3 regions of the Streptomyces sp. NPDC003077 genome follow, and region 1 is predicted to be linked to each of the others. Evidence: riboswitches for the same ligand, from Rfam matches in the RefSeq annotation. Region 1 holds a riboswitch; each other region holds the start of a gene.

Region 1 (8,242 bases):
ACCGGCGCCGGCGCCACGAAGCCCGGCAGCAGCCCGAGAAGAACCGCTGCGGCCGGCCACAAAGGCAGATCCGGCGTCGTCAACGGAACGGCCGGCGGATGCAGCGCCTCGGGCGCGGACGAGGCGGCCCAGATCATCAGCGCCGCGACCCCGACACCCGAGCCCGCGATCAGCCAGGCCCGCGGCCCCCACCGGTCGGGCCGGTAGCGGGTCCGCACCGAACGCCGGCCGCCCAGCCACAGCCCGCCCAGCGCCGCCGCCAGCCCGGCGAGCAGCAGCGGCAGCCCGTAACCGGCGCCCGTCTCGGCGAGCAGCCCGTACGTACCGGCGCAGACACCGAGCAGGCCGCCCAGGGTGAGCGCCGTGGTGGTGTGCCGGACGGCGGGCGGCACCGCCGCGGTGCGCCCGTACCCGCGGGCGTCCATCGCCGCGGCCAGCGCCACCGAGCGCTCCAGCGCGCCTTCCAGCACCGGCAGGCCCACCTGGAGGAGCGCGGTGAACCCCCGGTCGCGGCGTCCCCGCAGCCGGCGCGCGGCGCGCAGCCGCTGCACGTCCGCGACCAGGTGCGGCGCGAAGGTCATGGCCACGACGACCGCGACCCCCGCCTCGTACAGGGCGCCCGGCAGCGACTTGAGCAGCCGCGCCGGGTTGGCCAGCGCGTTGGCCGCGCCGACGCAGATCAGCAGGGTGGCCAGCTTGAGCCCGTCGTACAGGGCGAAGACCAGCCCCTCGGCGGTCACCCGGCCGCCGATCCGCACGCCCTTCGCCCACTCGGGCAGCGGCACCTCCGGGAGGGTGACCAGGGTGTGTGTCCCGGGGATCGGGGAGCCGAGGAAGAAGGCGAAGACCAGCCGGATGCCGATCACCACCAGCCCCAGCTTGACGAAGGCCCCGTACGAACGGGCCCAGGGCGCGTCCGTACGGCGGGCCGCGACCACGTAACCCGCGACGCCGATGAGCAGGGCGAGCAGCAGCGGGTTGGTAGTGCGCGAGGCGGCGGTCGCCAGGCCCAGCGCCCACACCCACCACGCGCCGGCGTGCACCGCGTTGGCGCGGGTCGCCTGCGGCGCGCCGCGCGACGGGCGGGCGCCCCGCCGTGCCGTGCCGCGCGACGGGCGGGCGCCGCGCCGTGCCATGTCGCGTGACGGGCGGGCGCCCCGCCGTACCGTGCCGGTCATCCGCGGCGGCGGCGCGCCTGCCACAGGGCCGCCGCTCCCAGGACCACGACGGCGGCGATGCCGCCGATCAGACCGGCGGAGGGTCCGCCACCGTCCGCGTCCGATGTATCGCCGGACGGGGACGCGGACGTGGACGGGGCGGCCGATCCGTTCCCGGCCCCGTTCCCAGAAGCCTCCGCCTTGTCCGCGCAGCCCGTCCGGGGGTAGCCGGCGATGGCGCACAGCAGCGCGGCGGAGTTGTACCGCAGCGGTTTGGCGACCGTGGCCAGCGCGTCGGCGGCCGAGGCGTCCGGCGCCACCCGCGCGCATTCCTTACGGGCCGGAGGCGGCGTCTCGCCCTTGGGCGCGTCGACGGCCGTACCGAAGTCGAGGACGAGCGCGACCCGCTTGCGGCCCTCCTGGGCGGGCGTCCCGGCGCAGATCGCGCCGAAGTCGGCCGCGGCCCGGGGCTTGCCGGTGGCCGTCGCGTCGGCGCCCACGGTGAAGCGGAACCCGGCCACGTCACCGTCGGCCGGGCGCGCGGTGGCCGGGCCCTCGGTCGCGTACGACCAGGCGCCGTCCTTCGCGTCCCAGAAGGACCAGTAGCGGTACTCCGCCGCCTGGGCGGGCCCGGCGGCGGCCAGGCCCAGGGCCGGAACGGCCAGGGCGCCGGCCAGCGCGAGGCTGCCGAGGCGGCGGGCGCGCCGGGGAGGTGCCGTCAGCACGGGTTCGTCGTCTTCCCGTGCGTCACGGCTGGTGCTTTTTCCTGCCATCAGAGCTGGTTCTTCTTCCGGCGACCGCTCAGCAGGAAGCCCGCGCCCACGCTCGCGACAAAGAAGACGCCGACGATCCACCACGTGACCGTGCCGCTGTCGTCGTCCGTGCCGTCCTCGTCCCGCGCCTTCTCCGGGGAGTCGGTCGCGGCGGCGGGCTTCGGCCCGGTGGCGTTCAGCTTGGCCACGAGGTCGGTGCCGCCGAACGCGCGCGGGTCCGTCCCGGCGGCGTGCGCGGTCAGGACGAGCTGGGCGTACCCGGCCGGGCCGGTCTGCTGGGCCCAGGCCGCGCCGTTGTCCTGGAGCCACTTCAGCGGCTCCTGAAGGGCGGTGCGGTGGCCGCCGGCAGCGAGCGCGAGCACCGCGTCGGCGGTGTTGCCGGTGTCGGGCTGGCCCTCGGCGCCCGGCATCGCGGACATCAGGTGGTGGCCGTGCTCCTTCATGACGCGGACGAGGTGGTCCGCGGCGCCCTGTGCCGCCTGCTTCCCGTCCGGCTTGCCGCCGGGGGCCGGGCAGGTCAGGGGGGTGACCGGGGCGTCCGCGTCCTTGCCGGTCGGCGTGAGGAGGTAGCCCTTGCCGAGGGCGCCGAGCGCCGCGGCGGCGGTGGCGTCGTCGTTCGGGGCGAGCTTGCCGTCCTTGCCGGGCTGGAAGGCGAACGCGCCGCGCTCCCCGTCCTTCGCGTCACACCCGAGCTGGAGGCCGGCCAGCGCGTCGTACGGGTTCTTGCCGCCCTTCTTCGACGTGACCGCCTCCGGCTTCTCGCCCGCGGCGGCGAGCGCGCCGATCACCACGGACGTGGAGTTGGTGTCGCTGGGGGCGCCGGCCATCGAGCTCCACCCGCCGTCGTCCTGCTGCACCGACTTCAGCCAGGTCACGGCCTTCTTCACGGCGTCGTCGTGCCCGCCGATCGCGGCCAGCGCCTGCACGGCGACGGCCGTCTGGTTGGTGTCCCGCAGCGTCTTGCCGTCGCACGCCCTGACGGGCTCGGGGCGGAACGCGGTGAACGAGCCGTCGGCGCACTGCTGCCCGGTCAGCCAGTCGACGGCCGACCGCGCGGGGCGCTCCCCGACCGCGTCCTGCGCCAGCAGCGTCAGGGACTGCCGCCACACCCCGTCGTACTGCGGGTCCTTGTCGCCGTACAGGCCGTCGGGCAGCTTCGGTGACGCGGTGGCGGGCGCGGGCGAGTCGGCGGACGCGGCCGGCGCGCCGACCGCGCACAGCACGGCGGCGGTGGCCAGCGCGGCGGCGCCGCGGCGCGCCAGGGCGGCGAGGGAGGGGGCCATGGGGGCCATCGGGTCGGGTGCCTCTCGGGTGTCAGTTCACAGCGGGCGGTACGCGCCTCCGCGCTCGGTCGCCCGCCCGCGTCCCGACCCACGGGGTCGGTCACGGCGGCACCGGGCTCGGCCCCGCATACCTCGACGGTGCCGCCGCCGACCGGCCGCTTTCGCGGCACCCGGTGGCGGGAGCCTGGACCCGTGTCCCATCGGGTGCTCCGGCTCGCCCGGCCGGACGGCAACGACAAGATCGTTGGTGAACGGCCGCGCTCACGGTTGCGGGTCAGCGCCGGATTCGCACCGGCTTCCCCCGATCGGACACGGATGAAGTTGTCCACAACACCCTAACCGGACCGCTCCCCGGCGCCCCCTCCCCGGGCGGGGCCGGGCCGGAGGCGGGCCCGCCGTTTCCGGCCTGTCCGGGGTTTGTGGACGCCCCGGCGAGGGCGGGTGGCGGGAGTGTTCTGGGACCCGGTGAACGCCGGGGGCGTTGTCCTCAATCGCCGGACGGGCTTGATGGTGCCGGGTCCGCTCCCGCGCAGCCGTGACGGGTTTGATAGTGCCGGGGCCACCCCTCGTAGCCGGACGGGTGAAAGAGCGGGCTCTGTTCCGCGAGCTTGCCGCCCGCCCTCACGTGGTCGTGCTGGTGACGGCGCCGACGTTGCTTGGGATTCGCTCTGTGCCTACGTGGCTTGCCGATGGGGGGAGGCTGGAAATCAAGCCCGTCCGGCGTTTGAGGACAACGCCTCCGGCGTTCGCCGGGTTCAGAGATCGCCCGCCCCTTGCCCGTCGCGTCGGTGCTGGAAGCTGCGGGGTGTCCTCAAGCGCCGGACGGGCTGGGGACTCGGCCCGCAGCCGCAGGACCCGTAGCCCCCGGGCCGCAGCCGCAGGATCCGTAGCCGCACGGCCCGTAGCCCCCGCCGTTCAATCACCTTCAAGCGCACATAAGCTGACGCTCCATCACCCAGGCACCCGGCCGAACCCCAAGGTGGCGGCAAGGCGCCAATAGCTGATGTCGTGGAACGCGAGCAGCCGTTCCGTCCGATGAGGGCGTAAGAACGCATGGGCACAAGGACGTGAGGACATGACAGGCACGACCGATCACCAGCACACCGCGCCGGACGACCGCTGGCGCGTGGAGGTGGATCGCGGCGTCTGCGTCGGGTCCGGGATGTGCGTCGCCACCGCCCCCGACCGTTTCCGGCTGGACGCGGCGCGTCAGTCGCGTCCGACGGAGCCCGAGGCGGACGCGGGGGAGGCGCTGCTGGCGGCGGCCGAGAGTTGCCCGGTGGAGGCGATCTCTCTTACGCGCGCGAAGACGGGGGAGCCGGTGTTCCCGCCGGAGTCGTGAGGCCGACCAGCCGGCAAGCCGTCTCGATATCGATCTGCACCTGAGTGATGGACGCCCGCCCCGACAGCCACGTGATCAGCGCCGAGTGCCAGGTGTGCTCGATGACGCGGACGGCGGAGAGCTGCTCGGGCGTCGGCGGGGCGTCGAGGGCCATCGCGTCCAGGATGATCGCCGTGGTCAGCCGGGACACCGTGTCGACTTCGGGGCTCACCGAGCGGTCGGCGAAGGTGAGGGCGCGCACCATCGCGTCCGCGAGCTGCGGTTCGCGCTGGAGGGCGCGGAAGGCGCGCATCAGGGTCTGGGCGACGCGGGCGCCGGGGTCCTTCTCGGTGGGCGGGCGCTTGCGCAGCGTTTCGTGCAGGTGCTGGAGCTGGTCCTGCATGGTCGCGACGAGCAGGTGCACCTTGGAGGGGAAGTAGCGGTAGAGGGTGCCGAGGGCGACGTTGGAGGATTCGGCGACCTCGCGCATCTGGACGGCGTCGAAGCCGCCGCGGCCGGCGAGCCGGGCGCTGGCGTGCAGGATGCGGCGGCGGCGGGCTTCCTGACGGGCGGTCAGCGGCGGACTGTCGGGAAGGGTTGGGGGCGGACTGGCGGGGAGCGTCGGGGGTGTCGCCTGAGGTTCCGTAGTCATATGTCCCGTTCCGTGGCAGTCAGCCCGCTTCACGATGGTCAATCCGCTTCACGATGGTCGGCCCGGTTGGCGGTGGTCAACCCGGTTCGCGGTGGCCGACCCGCTTCGTGGCGCGTACCAGTGGTCGTACCGGTGGTCTGAGCGCGCACAGCATGGCAGGGGGCCGGGTGGTGGCGCGAATCACCTGGTGTGGCCGACGACGTGCGGTTTCCGGCCGGTAGATTCGAAGCTCCCCGAACTGATCAGTAGCTTGTTCCCGAGCGCGTTCCTGGTCGGTCGGTCGCGGACCGGTCCTCGATCGGTTACTGAAACTTGTTCTAGATTAGCGCCGGCGGCTACGCTCCGGCGGAAGTCCAGTGAGAAGGGGGCCGAGAGTGTCCGCCGAGGCCGTACAGGCAGCCGCGCCTCGCCCCGCCGAGGCCCCCGCGGGCTCGGCGCCGGCGAACGGTGACCGCCCACTGCGCATCGCGCTGCTGACGTACAAAGGGAACCCGTTCTGCGGCGGCCAGGGCGTCTACGTCCGCCACCTCTCCCGGGAACTCGCCCGCCTGGGACACCACGTCGAGGTCATCGGCGCCCAGCCGTACCCCGTCCTGGACGAGGGCGTGACGCTCACCGAGCTCCCCAGCCTGGACCTCTACCGGCAGCCCGACCCCTTCCGCACGCCCAAGCGGGACGAGTACCGCGACTGGGTGGACGCGCTGGAGGTCGCCACCATGTGGACGGGCGGCTTCCCCGAACCGCTCACCTTCTCGCTGCGGGCCCGCCGCCACCTCGCCGCCCGGCGCGGCCGGTTCGACGTCGTGCACGACAACCAGACGCTCGGCTACGGCCTGCTGGCCGACCTGGGCGCACCGCTCGTCACCACGATCCACCACCCCATCACCGTCGACCGCCGGCTCGACCTGGACGCCGCCGACACCTGGCAGCGCCGAGCCTCCGTACGCCGCTGGTACGGCTTCACGCGGATGCAGAAGCGGGTGGCGCGCCGCCTGCCGTCCGTCCTGACCGTCTCCGGCTCCTCGCGGCAGGAGATCGTGGAGCACCTGGGCGTGCCCGCGCGGCGCGTGCACGTCGTCCCCATCGGCGCGGACACCGAACTGTTCGCGCCCGATCCGGCCGTCCCCGAGGTCCCGGGGCGCATCGTCACCACCTCCAGTGCCGACGTGCCGCTCAAGGGCCTCATCTACCTGATCGAGGCGCTGGCGAAGGTGCGTACGGAGAACCCGGCGGCGCACCTGGTGGTGGTCGGCAAGCGGGCCGACGACGGGCCGGTGGCCGCCGCCATCGAGCGGTACGGGCTCGGTGACGCCGTGGAGTTCGTCAAGGGCATCAGCGACGCCGAGCTGGTGGACCTCATCCGGGGCGCGCAGGTGGCCTGTGTGCCGTCCCTGTACGAGGGGTTCTCGCTGCCCGCGGCCGAGGCGATGGCCACCGGGACGCCGCTGCTGGCCACCACAGGCGGGGCGATCCCCGAGGTCGCCGGCCCGGACGGGGAGACCTGCCTCGCGGTGCCGCCGGGCGACGCGGGCGCGCTGGCCGCCGGGCTGCTGCGGCTGCTGGGTGACGAACCGCTGCGCCGCCGCCTGGGCGCGGCCGGCCGGGAACGGGTGCTGGCCCGCTTCACCTGGCGCCAGGCCGCCATCGGCACCGCCGAGCACTACCGCGCGGCGATCGAGGCCCGGGCCCGCGCGGCACGCCCCACGGGGCTCCGGACGCCGCCCCCGGCCAGGTCCCGGACGCCCGCCGGACGCCGCTGATGGGCGGCGCGGACGGCATCGGCCGGTGTGCGCCGGGCGGTGCGCCCGGCAGCGTCGGCGACCGCCCGCGCCCCGTCCACGACGCCGTACGAAGTCCCGCACTCCCACCGGGGTGAGCCCCCCGACCGTTCCTCCCGCATCCCCACCCGCACCGATCCGGCGCCGGACCCGGCGCGGAGCCCTCCCGGACGAAAGCAGAGAGACGTGCTGACCGTCGACTTTTCCCGATTCCCGCTGGCGCCGGGCGACCGCGTGCTCGACCTCGGCTGCGGCGCGGGCCGGCACGCCTTCGAGTGTTACCGGCGCGGCGCCCAGGTGGTCGCGCTGGACCGGAACGGCGAGGAGATCCGCGAGGTCGCCAAGTGGTTCGCGGCGATGAAGGAGGCGGGGGAGGCGCCCGCGGGTGCCACCGCCACCGCCATGGAGGGCGACGCGCTGGCGCTGCCGTTCCCGGACGACAGCTTCGACGTCGTGATCATCTCCGAGGTCATGGAGCACATTCCGGACGACAAGGGCGTCCTCGCCGAGATGGTGCGCGTGCTGCGGCCCGGCGGCCGGATCGCGGTGACGGTGCCCCGCTACGGCCCGGAGAAGGTCTGCTGGGCGCTGAGCGACGCGTACCACGAGGTCGAGGGCGGCCACATCCGCATCTACAAGGCCGACGAGCTGCTCGCCAAGATGCGCGCCGCGGGCCTGAGGCCGTACGGCAGCCACCACGCGCACGCCCTGCACAGCCCCTACTGGTGGCTCAAGTGCGCCTTCGGCGTCGACAACGACAAGGTGCTGCCGGTCCGCGCGTACCACAAGCTGCTGGTCTGGGACATCATGAAGAAGCCGCTGGCGACCCGGCTCGCCGAGCGGGCGCTGAACCCGCTGATCGGCAAGAGCTTCGTCGCGTACGCCACCAAGCCGCACCTGCCGACCGCGTCCGCCGCCCCCGCCTCCGTGGAAGCCGCCGCCTCCGGTGCGTCCGACACCACGGCTCCCGCTGCCTCCGGTGCGTCCGGCGTCACGGCTCCCGCCGCCTCCGGTGCGTCCGGCGCCACGGCTCCCACCGGCTCCGGTGCGTCCGGCACCGCGGCTCCCGCCGCCTCCGAAGCTCCCGCCGTCTCCGAAGCTCCCGGAGCCGCCAAGTGACGAGCCCGGGACGTACCGAACGCCTGGTCCTGCCCGGAGTGCTCACCGCCGAACAGGCGGCCCGTACGGTCGCGGGCATCGCGGCGACCCAGCGGGCGGACGGCGCGATCCCCTGGTTCCGCGGCCACCACCTCGACCCCTGGGACCACACCGAGGCCG
Region 2 (8,242 bases), on a different contig from region 1:
GTCGTCGCCTTCCTGCCCGTCCTGCTCATCGGCGTGCTGTTCGGCCTGGCCATGGACTACGAGGTCTTCCTCGTCAGCCGCATGCGGGAACACTACGAGCACACCGGCGACGCGGCCGGGGCCATCACCCACGGCGTCGCCAGCAGCGGCCGGGTGGTCTGCGCCGCCGCCCTGATCATGGCCGCGGTCTTCGGCGGCTTCATCTTCAACCCCGACCCGATCCTGAAGTCCATCGGCTTCGCCCTGGCCATCGGCGTGGCCATCGACGCCTTCGTCGTACGGATGACGCTCGTCCCGGCGGCCCTGGCCCTCCTCGGCCGCCGCGCGTGGGCCCTGCCCCGCTGGCTGGACCGCGCCATCCCGCACATCGACATCGAAGGCGCCCGCCTGCCGCAGGCCGCTCCCGCCGGACGGGGCGAGGAGCAGGGGCAGGGGCAGAAGGTGGTGGCCGCTCGGTGACGCGGTGACGTGCGCTGACGCGGTGACGCACGCTGATCCGCCGATGACGCGGTGACGCACGCCGATACGGCGGCGGGGCGGGCGCGGGCGACCCCTGTACGGGGGCGCCGGGCGCTCGCCCTGTTGCTTTGCGCGGCTTCCGGCCGCGTGCGTTGCGGCTACGTGCGTTCTGGTGGTGCGCCTTCCGGTTACGCGCCTTGGCGGTTACGTGCCTTCCGGGCATATGGCTTCCTTACGTGCCTTCCGTGACGGTGGACGCGGTTCGGCCCGAGAACGGCAGGGTTGTCTTGATTCTTTCCCCAAGGAGGGGCAAAGTCGGAATCAGGTCCCGAAGTGCCGATGAAAGCCGGAATCGGGCCCCGGAGCGCCGACCAAAACCGGACACGCCCTTCGCAAGCCCGTCGGACATGCGCGTCACTGCCCCGGTCAGCCATCACCGTCCCGGCCGGGCGCCCCGTCTCCCCGAGCGAACGGTCATAACCGGACAACGGTTGGTGCTCATCTGTCGCATGGGGAGCGGTATCTCTACGCTGATGAGCGCAGTTGGTTCGCGCCACAGGGGGGTGGCGCGTCGTAAGAGGGAATCCGGTGCGAATCCGGGACTGCCCCGCAGCGGTGAGTGGGAACGACCGCCGTCAACGGCACTGGGCCCCATCCAGGGACCTGGGAAGCGACGGCCAGTAGGTGCGTGCCGGAGGCCCGGCACCGGGCCCGCGAGTCCGAAGACCTGCCATGCTGCGCGCGTGCGCGTCCGCACGCGCTGTTCACGGTGACCTTCGAGGGCTGGGTCGGCGGTGCTGGCGGAACGACGCGCGTACGCGGCGCGCCGTCCAGCCACGTCACGTCCCCGTCGTCCTCGGAAGTGGGATCGGGATGACGAGGGAGGACGCGTTCGTGACCAGAGGAGCGACCGGAGGAACGGCCGGAGAAGCGACCGGAGGAACGGCCGGAGGAACGGCCGGAGGAACGGCCGGAGGATTCCGGCGTCGTGGGGGAGGGTTCCGCTTCCGTACGGGAGGGCCCGGGCCCCGGCTTCGTACGGAAGGCCACCGGCTCCGTACGCGAGAGCCCCGCCCGCGTGCTACCGCCCCCGCCATTTCCTTCAGGGCCAGGGCCAGGGCCGAAGTCCAAGCCGGAACCGCCCGGTTACGCCCGTCGCCGGCCCTCCCGGCCTGATGTCCCCCCAAGACCGCGTGCCGCGCCCCGCCTGCGGCGTCTGCCACGGCACGTTGGGCGAGCTCTACCAGGGCCCGCTGCGGGCCGGGCCGCGCCCGGACATCGCCCTCGTCTCGTTCCCCGTGGACCGCCACTCCTGGGTCTACTTCACGCCCGGAACCGGCCCGCCCGATCCCCTTCCCCCCGGCGAGAAGTCGGCCACCGCCGCCCGCCTCTTCCTGGACCGTTACGGGCTCACGCTGCCGCCCGGCCGCTGGAGCACCCACTCGGACCTGCGGGTCGGGGTGGGCATGGCCAGCTCCACGGCGGACATCGTCGCCACCCTGCGCTGCCTCTTCCACGTCTTCTCCCTGCCGTACGACCCCCAGGCGGTCACCGGCATCCTGGCGGCGATCGAACGCGCGGACAGTGTCTTCCTCGACGAGTTCGCGCTCTACCTGAGCGCCCGGCACCGGGTGGTGCGCCGCCTGGGCACCGCCCTCGGCTTCCACACCGCCTACATCACCGAGCCCGGGACCGTGGACACCACCGCCGTCACCCCCCTGCTGCTGCGCCAGTACCGCCGGCGCGCGGAGGAGTACGAACGGTGCCTGACGGACCTCCTCAAGGGCTTCTCCGCCGCCGACCCGGCCGCCGTGGCCCGGGCCGCGACGACCAGCGCCGTCCTGTCCCAAGAGGTGCTGCCCAAGCGGACCTTCGACGCCGTCCTGGCGCACCGCGAGGAACTGGGGGCCGACGGCGTCTTCGTCGCCCACACCGGGTCCTTGGTCGGCTACCTCTTCGTCCGCCGTCCCACCCCGTCCGCCAAGGACGACATCTCCGCCTTCTTCCACTCGCTCGGCCACCAGTGCTCTTTCGCCCAGGGAGGCTACGGGTGATACACCCCCATATCGCCGACGCCCTCAAGATCCCGGATCTCGTCCGTCTGACCGACGGCATGGTCCTGGTCCGGTTCGAGTCCATGAAGATCTATTCCGCCCTCGCCGCCGTGCGCCACCTCCTCGCCCGAGGCACGGTCCGCCCCGGACAGACGCTCGTCGACAGTTCCAGCGGCATCTACGCGTACGCGCTGGCGCTGGCCTGCCACCGTTACGGAATGCGGTGCCACATCGTGGCGTCCACCACCGTGGACGCGACCACCCGCGCCCAGCTCGAAATCCTCGGCGCCACCGTCGAGCAGGTCAGGCCGTCCCGGAACCTCAAGCTCGACCAGGAGTTGCGGGTGCGGCGGGTCCGCGAATTCCTCGCCGGGCGGCCCGACGCCCACTGGATGCGCCAGTACCACGACGACGTCCATTACCTGGGCTACCGGGAGGTCGCCGACCTCATTGCCGCGCACGTGCCGGACCGTCCGCTGACCGTGGTCGGCGGTGTCGGCTCCGGGGCCTCGACGGGCGGGCTGGTGGAGCACCTGCGCCGCCGTGATCCGTCCGTGCGGCTGGTCGGCGTCCAGCCGTTCGGCAGCGTCACGTTCGGCAGCCAGGACCACCACGACCCCGAGGCGATCATCGCGGGCATCGGCTCGTCGATCGTCTTCGACAACGTCCGCCACCACCTGTACGACGCCATCCACTGGATGGACTTCACCCACGCCATGTCCGGAACGGTCGCCCTCCTGCGCGACCACGCCGTCTTCGCGGGCCTCTCCACCGGCGCCGCCTACCTCACCGCCACCCACGAGGCCCGGCGCCACCCCGACCGCCTCCACCTGGTGATCGGCGCCGACACCGGCCACCGCTACGTCGAGCGCGTCCACGCCCGGCACGCGGAGGCCCTGGACCCGGCGGCCCTCAAGCCGGTGGAGGTCGGCTCGCCGGAGGAGATGGCCATGCCCTGGTCGACGATGGCGTGGAACCGGAACCCTTGCCCGGCGGGCTGGAAGGAGTCCGTGGCGTGACGACGGCTTGCGGCCGGGCTGCTTGCTTGGTGGCGAGCGGCCGGGCTTCTCGCTTGGTGGCTTGCGGCCGGGCCCCCGGCGCGGCTGCCCGGAACCGGACTTCCCACCCTCTGCACTGGAAGGAACCCGCCGCGTGACCGTGGCCTGCCTGGAATCACTCACCTTCGGACTGGGACACCTGGCGCGCGCCGCCGACGCCCTCGGCGAGCGGCTGCTCCTGCTGACCCGCGACCCGTCCTACTACACCTACGAGTTGGAACGGCTCCCCGCGAACGCCGCCCTGGATGTCGTCGAGATCGACACCTTCGACACGGACGCGGTGACGGCCCGGCTCCGCCAGGTGCCGGACCTACGCGGACTGATCAGCTCGACCGACACCTGGACGCTGGTCGGCGCCGAGCTGACGGCCCGCTTCGGCCTGCCCGGCCTCGCCCCCGAGATCCTGCGCCTGACGCGCGACAAGGCCGCCGTACGCAACCGGCTGTACGCGACCGGGCTGACGCGGGCGGGCGCCGTCGAGGTCGCGGCCGGGGCGGCCGAGGCATCGGAACTCGTCCTCAAGGAGGCCGGCCTGCCCGCCATCCTCAAGGACACGGCGGGCACGGGCAGTCAGAACGTCTGGCTGGTCCGCGACGAGGCGGAACTGGACGCGGCGCTGCGCGAGGCCGCCGGGCGGCGGCTGACGGGCCGCCTGTTCGCCGAACCGTACTTCTCCGGCCCGGTCTACAGCGCCGAGACGCTCACTTGGGAGGGACGGACCCGGCTGCTGGGCGTCTCCAGCCGCCTGATGTCGCCGGAGCCGCACTTCCGCGAGGAGATCACCGCGTTCCCCGTCGCCTTCCCCGAGGCGCGGCGGGCGGCGCTGGAGGACTGGCTCGACCGGGTGCTCGCGGCCGTCGGGTACACCGACCGCTTCGCACACGTCGAGTTCGCCCTCACGGCGGCCGGTCCGGAGGTCGTGGAGATCAACCCGCGGATCGGCGGCGCCCTCGTCGGCGAGGGCCTGTGCCGGTCGCTCGGCGTCAACGTGTACGAAGCGATGATCGAGACCGCGCTCGGCCGCCGCCCCGGCCTCATGGACGCCGAGTTCCCCGGCGGACCGGCCGTCGCCTTCGTCCTCGGCTATCCGGAGCGCCCCGGCGCGTTCACCGGCGTCACCGGGCTCGACCGGCTCGCGGACATGCCCGGCGCCCCCGCCTGGTACCCCATCAAACGGACCGGCGACCCCATCGAGCACCTGGGGGACAGCCGGGGGTACGCGGGCATCGTCTACGCGGAGGCCGAGACCGCCGAGCTGGCCACCCATTGCGCGGTGGCCGCCGCGAACGCGGTGCGGGTGCTGACGGTGCCTTTCGAGGACGAGGGGAAACGGGCCGGCGAAGCCAAGCGTGCCGGCAACGGGCTAGGACAGGTCAACGGGACGGATCGGGCGGCCGGTGGCTGAGCGGACCACCGGTTCGAGCGCCAGCGGTCCGGACGGCGCCGGGCCGGGCACCAGCAGTCCGGACGGCGCCGGTCCGGGCGCCAGCGGTCCGGACGGCGCCGGCCCCGGCACCAGCAGCCCGGCCGCCCCCGCCCCTCGAACCCCCGGGCTGCGCACCGCCCTGGGATCGCTGAACGGTCCCCTGCGCTTCCTCCTCCTCAGCTCGTTCCTGATCCCGCTCGGCAGCTTCATGGTCCTGCCGTTCATGTCGGTGTTCCTGCACGAACGGCTGGGGATGGGGCTGGGCGCGGTCGGGGTGGTCCTGGCGGTGGCGTCGCTCGTCCAGTTCTCGGGCGGGATCGTCGGCGGGGCGCTCGCGGACCGCTTCGGGCTGCGGCGCACGATGGTGTGGGCGCTGGTCATCCGTACGGCGGGGTTCGTCGGGCTGCTGCTGGCGCTGCGCTGGCCGCCGCTCGCGGTCGGCGCCCTCGTCCTCACCTGCTGCGGCGCGGCCCTCTACCTCCCGGCCAACAAGGCGTACCTGGTGCACGGCGTGGACGAGGACCGGCGCCCGGCCTTCCTGTCCGCCGGGAACGCGGCGCTCAACGCGGGGATGGCGGTCGGCCCGCTCATCGCGGGCCCGTTCGTCCTGTCGTCGCCCGGCGCGCTGTTCGTCGCGGTGACGGCACTGTTCGTCATCGTCCTGGCGGGGCACGCCCGGTTGCCCGAGCTGGGACGACGCGAGGGGAACGAGGCGAACGAGGCGAACGGCGCGAACAACGCGAACGAGGCGAACGGTGAACAGCCGACCACCGGGGCCGCCCGTACCGGTACCGGCCTGCTGACCGGCGTGGCCGTCCTCCCGTTCGCCGCCAACGCCCTGGCCTTCTACCTCTACTTCCACTTCCAGCACTACCTGGCGGTGTACGCGGTGGAGCGGGCCTCCAGCGAGTTCTACAGCCTGGTCCTGCTCGTCTGCTTCGTCCTGGTCATCGTCCTCCAGCCGCCGGCGTCCGGGCTGATCCGGCGGCTGCCGTACGGGACGGCGCTCGCGGCCGGTTTCGCGGGGCTGGCCCTGGGGCTGGCGGTCCTGGCGATCGGCACCCGGTGGGCACTCCTGGTGGGCGGCGCGCTGATCACCCTCGGCGACATCGTGCTGTTCCTCAAGAACGACCTGGAGGCCCTGCGCCGCAGCCCGCGCTCCGACGCCGTGGTCTTCGGCCAGCAACGGCTCGCCGCGGGCCTGGGCGCCGGCGCGAGCGGCGTACTGGGCGGCCAGCTCTACGGATGGGGCGAACAGACCGGGAACACCGGCCTCTTCTGGCTACTGGCCGCCGCACAGTGCCTGCTCCTGCCGCCTCTCCTCCTCTTACTCCGCCGTAAGGCCGCGACGCACCTCCACGACGACGACACGAACGACATCAATGACACGAACGCGAACGAGCCGCACACGAACGAGTCGCACACGAACGAGTCGCACACCAACGGCATTGGCCAAAAGAAACACCCGAACCGCACAGAAAGGACACCGGCGCGCGATGACGCACACGGGCGGGTTCCAGGACGATGACTTCTGGAACGAGTTCTACGACTTCCTCTTCTCCGAACAGCGCTTCACCCAGGCCGAGGAATTGCTCAGCACCTCCCCCCTCCTGGACTTTCCGAGCGGCACGCGGGTACTGGACCTGTGCTGCGGCCCGGGCGTCTTCACCGTCCCGCTCGCCCGCCGCGGCCTGGAGGTCACCGGCGTCGACCGCAGCCCGGCCATGCTGGACCGCGCCCGCAAGCTGACGGCCGAGGCGGGCCAGACCGTGCGCTACGTGTACTCCGACGTGCTGGAGTACACGCAGCCGGAGTCCTTCGACACCGTCCTGAACATGTTCACGTCCTTCGGCTACTTCGAGGACCCGGCCGACAACCTCCGCGTCCTGCGGACCATGCACACCTGCCTGACGCCGGGCGGAACCCTGATCCTGGACGTGGCCGGAAAGGAACTGCTGGCCCGCAAGGTCGTCCCACCCAAGGTCGTACAACGCGGCGACGATCTCCTCGTCCAGACCGACACCGTGCTGGACGACTGGGCGCGGCTGCGCAGCGACTGGGTGCTGGTCCGGGGCGACCGGGTGACGCGGGCCTCGCTGGTGTGGTTCGTCTACAGCGCCGTCGAACTGCGGCGGATGGCCCAGGAGGCCGGGTTCGAACGCGTCGAGATCTTCGGCGGCTTCGACGGCCGCCCCTACGACCAGGACGCCGAACGGCTGGTGCTGCGGGCGGTCCGCAGGGAGTGAGTGGCGAGTGAGCGGAGGATGAGTGGGGGTGCGGGCGCGCGGCTCGTCCGCACGCCCCGCACATCAATGGGCGGCTGGTGATCCAGGGCGAGGAAGTGGGCGGGGTTCGCGAAATCGAGCCTGTCCGGCGTTTGAGGACAGTTGGTGACGGGTGGACCGTCTGACGTTCGGGGAAGGAGGCGGGTGGGTCTCGCGATATCCCGCCCGTCCGGCGTTTGAGGACAATCGGTAACCGGTGAACCGCCCCACGTTCGGGCAAGGAAGCGGGCGGGGCCCGCGAAATCGAGCCTGTCCGGCGTTTGAGGACGATCGGTAACGGATGGATCGCCCCACGTTCGGGCAAGGAAGCGGGCGGGGCCCGTGAATTCCAGCCTGTCCGGCGTTTGAGGACGATCGGTGGCGGGCGGATCGCCCCACATTCAGGCAAGAAAACGAGCAGGGCCCGCAAAATCCAGCCCGTCCGGCGCTTGAGGACAACGCCCCCGGCGTTCACCGGCACCCAGAAGCCCCCCGATGACCCCCGACGCGCCCCCGCCGCCCCCCGACACTCCCCCGCCCCCGGAAGCGAACGAGGCGCAGGGACGCTCAGCCCCGGCCGACGCCGCCGCCGACCAGCCCACCCGCGCCCATCCGCACCGAACTCACCCCGACTCCTCCGCATCCGCATCCGCATCCGCATGCGCATGCGGCGCCTTCGCCGGCGCCTCCGCCGGCCGGGCCCGTCCACCGTCATGCCCGGACAGCACCACCACGAGAAGGCCGACGACCACGGCCGCGGCGGCGAGCCGCCCCACGGCCCGTACGGACCAGCCCAGCAGCGGGCCCTCCCCCCGACCGGGCGCCCCCAGCCGCTCGGAGCGCCGCGCAGGCCGCAGCAGCCGGACCAGGAGCAGCACGGCGACGGGCAGTTGCAGCAGCCACAGCACGGTGCGGGGCCACTCCCCGTACCAGACGTTGGTGCCGTACAGCAGCGTGTGCCAGACGCTCAGGACGTACACG
Region 3 (4,396 bases), on a different contig from region 1:
CTGCCGGCGGTCGCCACGGCGCGGGCGATCGAGTCGTTCACGTCCGCGTCCGGATCGGCGAGTTGCTCGCGGTGCCGGGCGATGATGAACAGCGCGTAGTCGATGCCCACGGCGAGCCCGATCATGAGGGCGAGCGCGGTGGCGGTGCCGGTCATCTCCATGAAGCGGGAGACGAACTGCGCGCCGAGCACGCCGATCGCCACGCCCACGGCCGCCGTGATCAGCGGCAGTCCGGCCGCGACCAGCGACCCCAGGGCCAGGGCCAGCACGACGAAGGCCACCACGACGCCGACGATCTCCGCCGGCCCGCCGACCTCGATCTCCGGCGTCATGACCGAGCCGCCGAACTCGACCTGGAAACCGGCGTCGCGGGCCGGGTCCATCGCGCGGGACAGCGCGTCCTTGGCCGACTGCGGCACGTCGGAGGCGCCCTGCTTGAAGGACACGTCGGCGTAGCCGATCGTCCGGTCCCGGGAGACGGTGCCGGTCTTGAGCGGGTCGGAGACGTTCACGACGCCCTCGGTGCCGGCGGCCTCCTTCAGGCCGGCGGCGATGACCCGCTGGGCCTTGGGGTCGGTGAGCGTGTCGCCCTTGGGGGCGGCGAACACCACGCGCGCCACCCCGCCCGACGCCTGCGGGAACCTCTCCTTGAGCAGGTCCTGTGCCTGCTGCGACTCGATCCCCGGGACCGAGTACTCGGTGGTCGGCTTCCCGTGCAGGGTGATGCCGAGGCCGCCGATGACGGCCAGCAGCAACAGCCAGACCCCTATGACCAGGCCGCGGCGGCGCACCACCCACCGTGCCCATGCGTACAGGCGTGACGCCATGTGCGCCTTCCTTCCAGAGCTCGTCCATCGTATGGGCTTACACTCTATGGCGTTATTGCACCCGAGTGTAAATTCGCTACAGGTGCTAGATTGCCCGCATGGTGGTGGAAGGTCTGCGGGAACGCAGCAAGGCCCGGCGCAGGGAGGCGATCCTGCGGGCCGCGTACGAGCTGTTCGCCGACCACGGTTTCGAGGCGACGACGATCACGGACATCGCCGAGGCCGCGGAGGTCTCCCGGCGCACCGTCACCCTCTACTTCCCGTCCAAGCTCGACCTGGCGATGGCCCACTTCGACGCCTGCACGGCCCGGCTCGCCACCGCCCTGCGCGAACGGGAGCCCGGACGGAGCACCGTGGACGCGCTCGAAGACTGGCTGCGCGACGAGTTCGCCCGCCGTGACGCGCTCGACGACCTGATGGACCGGATGTTCGACCTCAACCCCCAGCTCAAGTCCGCCTGCCTCGCCCGCATGGCCGACGTCCTTGAGGAAGGCGCCCGCATCCTCGCCGAGGAAAAGGGCGGCACCCTGGGGGACTTCGGCCCGCGCATGGCGGCGGCTGCCGCGGCGGCCGTCATCTACGAACTGGGCCCCCGCCCGACAGAGGCCGACGTCGATGTGGCCATGGCCTTCCTGCGGGCCGGCGTCGCGGCGCTTCCTTCCGCGACCGGGACCGGGACCGAGACCGGCTGAAGCGCCTTCGCCTCTTTTGAAGCGCGCCGCCCCGGGCTGACGGAAGCGCGCCGCCCCCGCCCTCGCCCTCGCCCTCGCGCAAGCGGACCACCCCCGGCCTCACGGCAGCGCGCCGTCCCAGCCCTCGCGCAAGCGCGCCCGTCCCGGGCCCTCGCGGAAGCGCACCACCCCCGGCCTCACGGCAGCGCGCCGTCCCGAATTCACGGAGGCGCACCGTCCCGGACCGGTCGTGTTCGAATCGGCGGGTAGGCTGGCTCCGCAGCGGTTCGCCCCGTCCACCAGGCGGGATGCGTCGCAAGAGGGAACCCGGTGGGAATCCGGGACTGCCCCGCAGCGGTGAGCGGGAACGACCGCCGTCATACGCACTGGGCCCGGCGACGGGCCCGGGAAGCGACGGCCAGTAGGTGCCCGCCGGGAGACCGGCAGGCACGCCCGCGAGTCCGAAGACCTGCCACTGCCCGTACGCCACCGGTGCGTGCGGTGATCTCGGCGGCCTCGCGGGAGGGCCGGCGACGACGGGTGGACACGCGCGCGGCGATGTGTCCGCCCGTGTGCGCCGCTCCTTCGCGTCCGCGTCCTCGTCCTCGGACACACGCCGGGATCGTCCCCGCGATGCGCGAAGGAGAGTCTCGTGGCCGAACGTCCCCTCACTCCCCCCTGCACAGTGCCTGTGTCCGACCGTCCCGGGCTCGTCCGCCTCGGGCTCGTCCTCCCCGGGCCCGTCCGCCTCGGGCCCGTACAGCGCCGGGAACGGGCCACCGCCGGGGGCTGGCATATGCCCACACTGGCCGGGGCGCCCCGGCCAACGACGCACCCGGCGGCCCATCCGACAGCCCGTCCAACGGCCCGTCCAACGTCGGCGGCCTCCCGAACGACCGCCCGCACGCCGCACCCGGCCCAGAACTGAGGGAACGTCACCCGTGGACAGCATCACCACCGGCCCGGCCCACAAGGCCCCGGCCGACTCGCGCGTCACCCTCGCCCACATCATGAGCGAGCACGACACCAACCTGTACGGCACCATCCACGGTGGCGTCATCATGAAGCTCATCGACGACGCCGCCGCTGCCGCGGCCGGACGGCACGCGGACGGCCCCGCCGTGACGGTCTCGGTGGACCGGATGTCCTTCCTCGCCCCCGTCCACGCCGGCGACCTGCTGAGCGCGCACGCGTCGGTGGAGTACGCGGGGCGCACCTCGATGGACGTCGGGGTGCGGGTGACCGCCGAGCGGTGGAACGCCTCCGGGCCCACCGTGGAGGTGGTCACCGCGCACCTGACGTTCGTCGCCATCGACGAGGACCGTTCGCCCCGGCCGGTACCCGAACTGCGCCCGGTCACCCCCGAGGACCACCAGCGGTACCTACGGGCCGTGCGGCGCCGCTCCCTCCGCACGGAGCAGCGGACGGCCGCGGGGTGAGGGGATGGGGCGGGACGCGTTCCAGGGCGCTCGGTCTTCGTGGTGCGCCCCGCCCATCCCGCCCCGGCCCGCTGCCAAGCCCCGCCCCGCCTTCAAGCCCCGTCCGCACTCACACGAGGCCCGGCCTCGCCAGTTGACGGCTCGGCCATATCTACTGCCGTTCAGAGGCGGTCAGTTGACCGTCACAACCGCCGTGTTGTTCGCGGCATTCGGGTCGTGCGGGAGCTTCTCGCCGAAGGGCGGCAGGAGGCTGACGGAACCGGTCGCGCCGGGCACCACGGTGTCGACGCGCAACGAGAAGTCGTAAGAACGCTTCGTGTTCTCCAGCACCCAGTACGGCAGGTCGCAGTCGTAGCGCGGGGCGCCCGTCGGCCGCGACAGGAATCCGCCGGAGAGGGTGCGCGGCTCGCAGCCCTCCGGGACGCCGGTGACCGTGGTGCCCTTGGGAACGATCAGGCTGAGGGTGGCGACCGCGTCGCCGGAGCCGAGGTTGCCCACCCACCCCGGGCCGTTGTTCGCGAACGTGACCCGGGCCGTGACCGTCTCGCCCGCCGCGCCGGAGACCGGGGCGCCGGTCACGGAGAAGTCCGCGGTGTTGTCCGCGTCGATCAGCACCGACCTGTAGTTGTCCTCGGACTTGAGGTCCTGGGCGCCCGCGCCCGGCTCGACGCTGATGTCGAGCCGCTCGTTCAGCGCGTGCCGGGCGAGTTCCACCCGCAGGGGCGCGGGCAGTTCGAAGGACTCACCCGGCGCCAGCTCCCGGTCGAAGGAACAGGTGGTGTGCGAGATCGGCGACACGTCGCCACCGTCACGCGGCGTGGACGTGCACGCGTCGTACTCGGTCAGCTTCCGCAGGCCGTAGGTGGACATCAGCTTCACCGTGAAGCCGTGCGCGCTCTCGTTGCCGTTGTTGGTCAGCTTGAAGGGGATCGTCCTGGTGTCGCCGGGGGTGGCGTGCTCGATCCGCGGGATGTCGGCGATCGCCAGGTCGGGTCCGGAACCGACCGTGAGCGTGGTGGAGAAGCTGTCGCGGGGCGCGGTGAGCGTGCCGTCGGGGCCGCCGACGGCCGTCGCCTCGTAGGTGATCCTGCCCTGGGCCCCGGACGCGGCGCCGTCGGCCGCGCGCACCGTCAGGGGGACCTGCTCCCCGAGGTCGCCGCCGCCCAGCGGGATCCCGGGTACGTCGCACACCGCGGTCGTGCCGGTCGGGGCGCAGTTCCGCGGCCAGGTCACCTTGGCGATGTCGGCGACGCCGGAGATGTCCACGGTGACCTTGCCGTCGGTCACCGTGAAGTTGCCGTTGTCGTGGTACAGGCCGACCGCGAGCGTGCGGCTCCGCGGCTCGCCGCCGTCCGTACCGAGCGGCAGCGCCAGCTCCGACGGCGCGGCGACCCACAACTGGTCGGTCTGCGACGTGGCCGCGGACGCGGGTGCGACGAAACCGGCCGTGAGCAGGCCG

Evidence for each region. Region 1 has a riboswitch for cobalamin ahead of ABZX96_RS20250 (prenyltransferase/squalene oxidase repeat-containing protein). Riboswitches for the same ligand answer to the same signal wherever they lie in the genome.
Region 2: another riboswitch for cobalamin. It lies ahead of ABZX96_RS02845 (hypothetical protein); the one in region 1 lies ahead of ABZX96_RS20250 (prenyltransferase/squalene oxidase repeat-containing protein).
Region 3: another riboswitch for cobalamin. It lies ahead of ABZX96_RS02830 (acyl-CoA thioesterase); the one in region 1 lies ahead of ABZX96_RS20250 (prenyltransferase/squalene oxidase repeat-containing protein).

Annotation. Positions count from the first base shown of each region.
Region 1 is NZ_JBEXNM010000029.1:21,474-29,715, forward strand. Features, by position in the region: gene ABZX96_RS20240 (CbiQ family ECF transporter T component) at 1-1,136, opposite strand, end outside; gene ABZX96_RS20245 (SCO2322 family protein) at 1,175-1,930, opposite strand; gene ABZX96_RS20250 (prenyltransferase/squalene oxidase repeat-containing protein) at 1,930-3,213, opposite strand; cobalamin riboswitch at 3,395-3,548, opposite strand; gene ABZX96_RS20255 (ferredoxin) at 4,289-4,555, shown strand; gene ABZX96_RS20260 (TetR family transcriptional regulator) at 4,509-5,186, opposite strand; gene ABZX96_RS20265 (glycosyltransferase family 4 protein) at 5,561-6,946, shown strand; gene ABZX96_RS20270 (class I SAM-dependent methyltransferase) at 7,151-8,083, shown strand; gene ABZX96_RS20275 (prenyltransferase) at 8,080-8,242, shown strand, end outside.
Region 2 is NZ_JBEXNM010000003.1:5,541-13,782, forward strand. Features, by position in the region: gene ABZX96_RS02840 (MMPL family transporter) at 1-459, shown strand, start outside; cobalamin riboswitch at 987-1,209, shown strand; gene ABZX96_RS02845 (hypothetical protein) at 1,635-2,513, shown strand; gene ABZX96_RS02850 (cysteine synthase family protein) at 2,510-3,532, shown strand; gene ABZX96_RS02855 (ATP-grasp domain-containing protein) at 3,666-4,976, shown strand; gene ABZX96_RS02860 (MFS transporter) at 5,125-6,525, shown strand; gene ABZX96_RS02865 (class I SAM-dependent methyltransferase) at 6,494-7,243, shown strand; gene ABZX96_RS02870 (ferric reductase-like transmembrane domain-containing protein) at 7,885-8,242, opposite strand, start outside.
Region 3 is NZ_JBEXNM010000003.1:214-4,609, reverse strand. Features, by position in the region: gene ABZX96_RS02840 (MMPL family transporter) at 1-827, opposite strand, end outside; gene ABZX96_RS02835 (TetR family transcriptional regulator) at 926-1,519, shown strand; cobalamin riboswitch at 1,765-1,990, shown strand; gene ABZX96_RS02830 (acyl-CoA thioesterase) at 2,440-2,937, shown strand; gene ABZX96_RS02825 (hypothetical protein) at 3,109-4,396, opposite strand, start outside.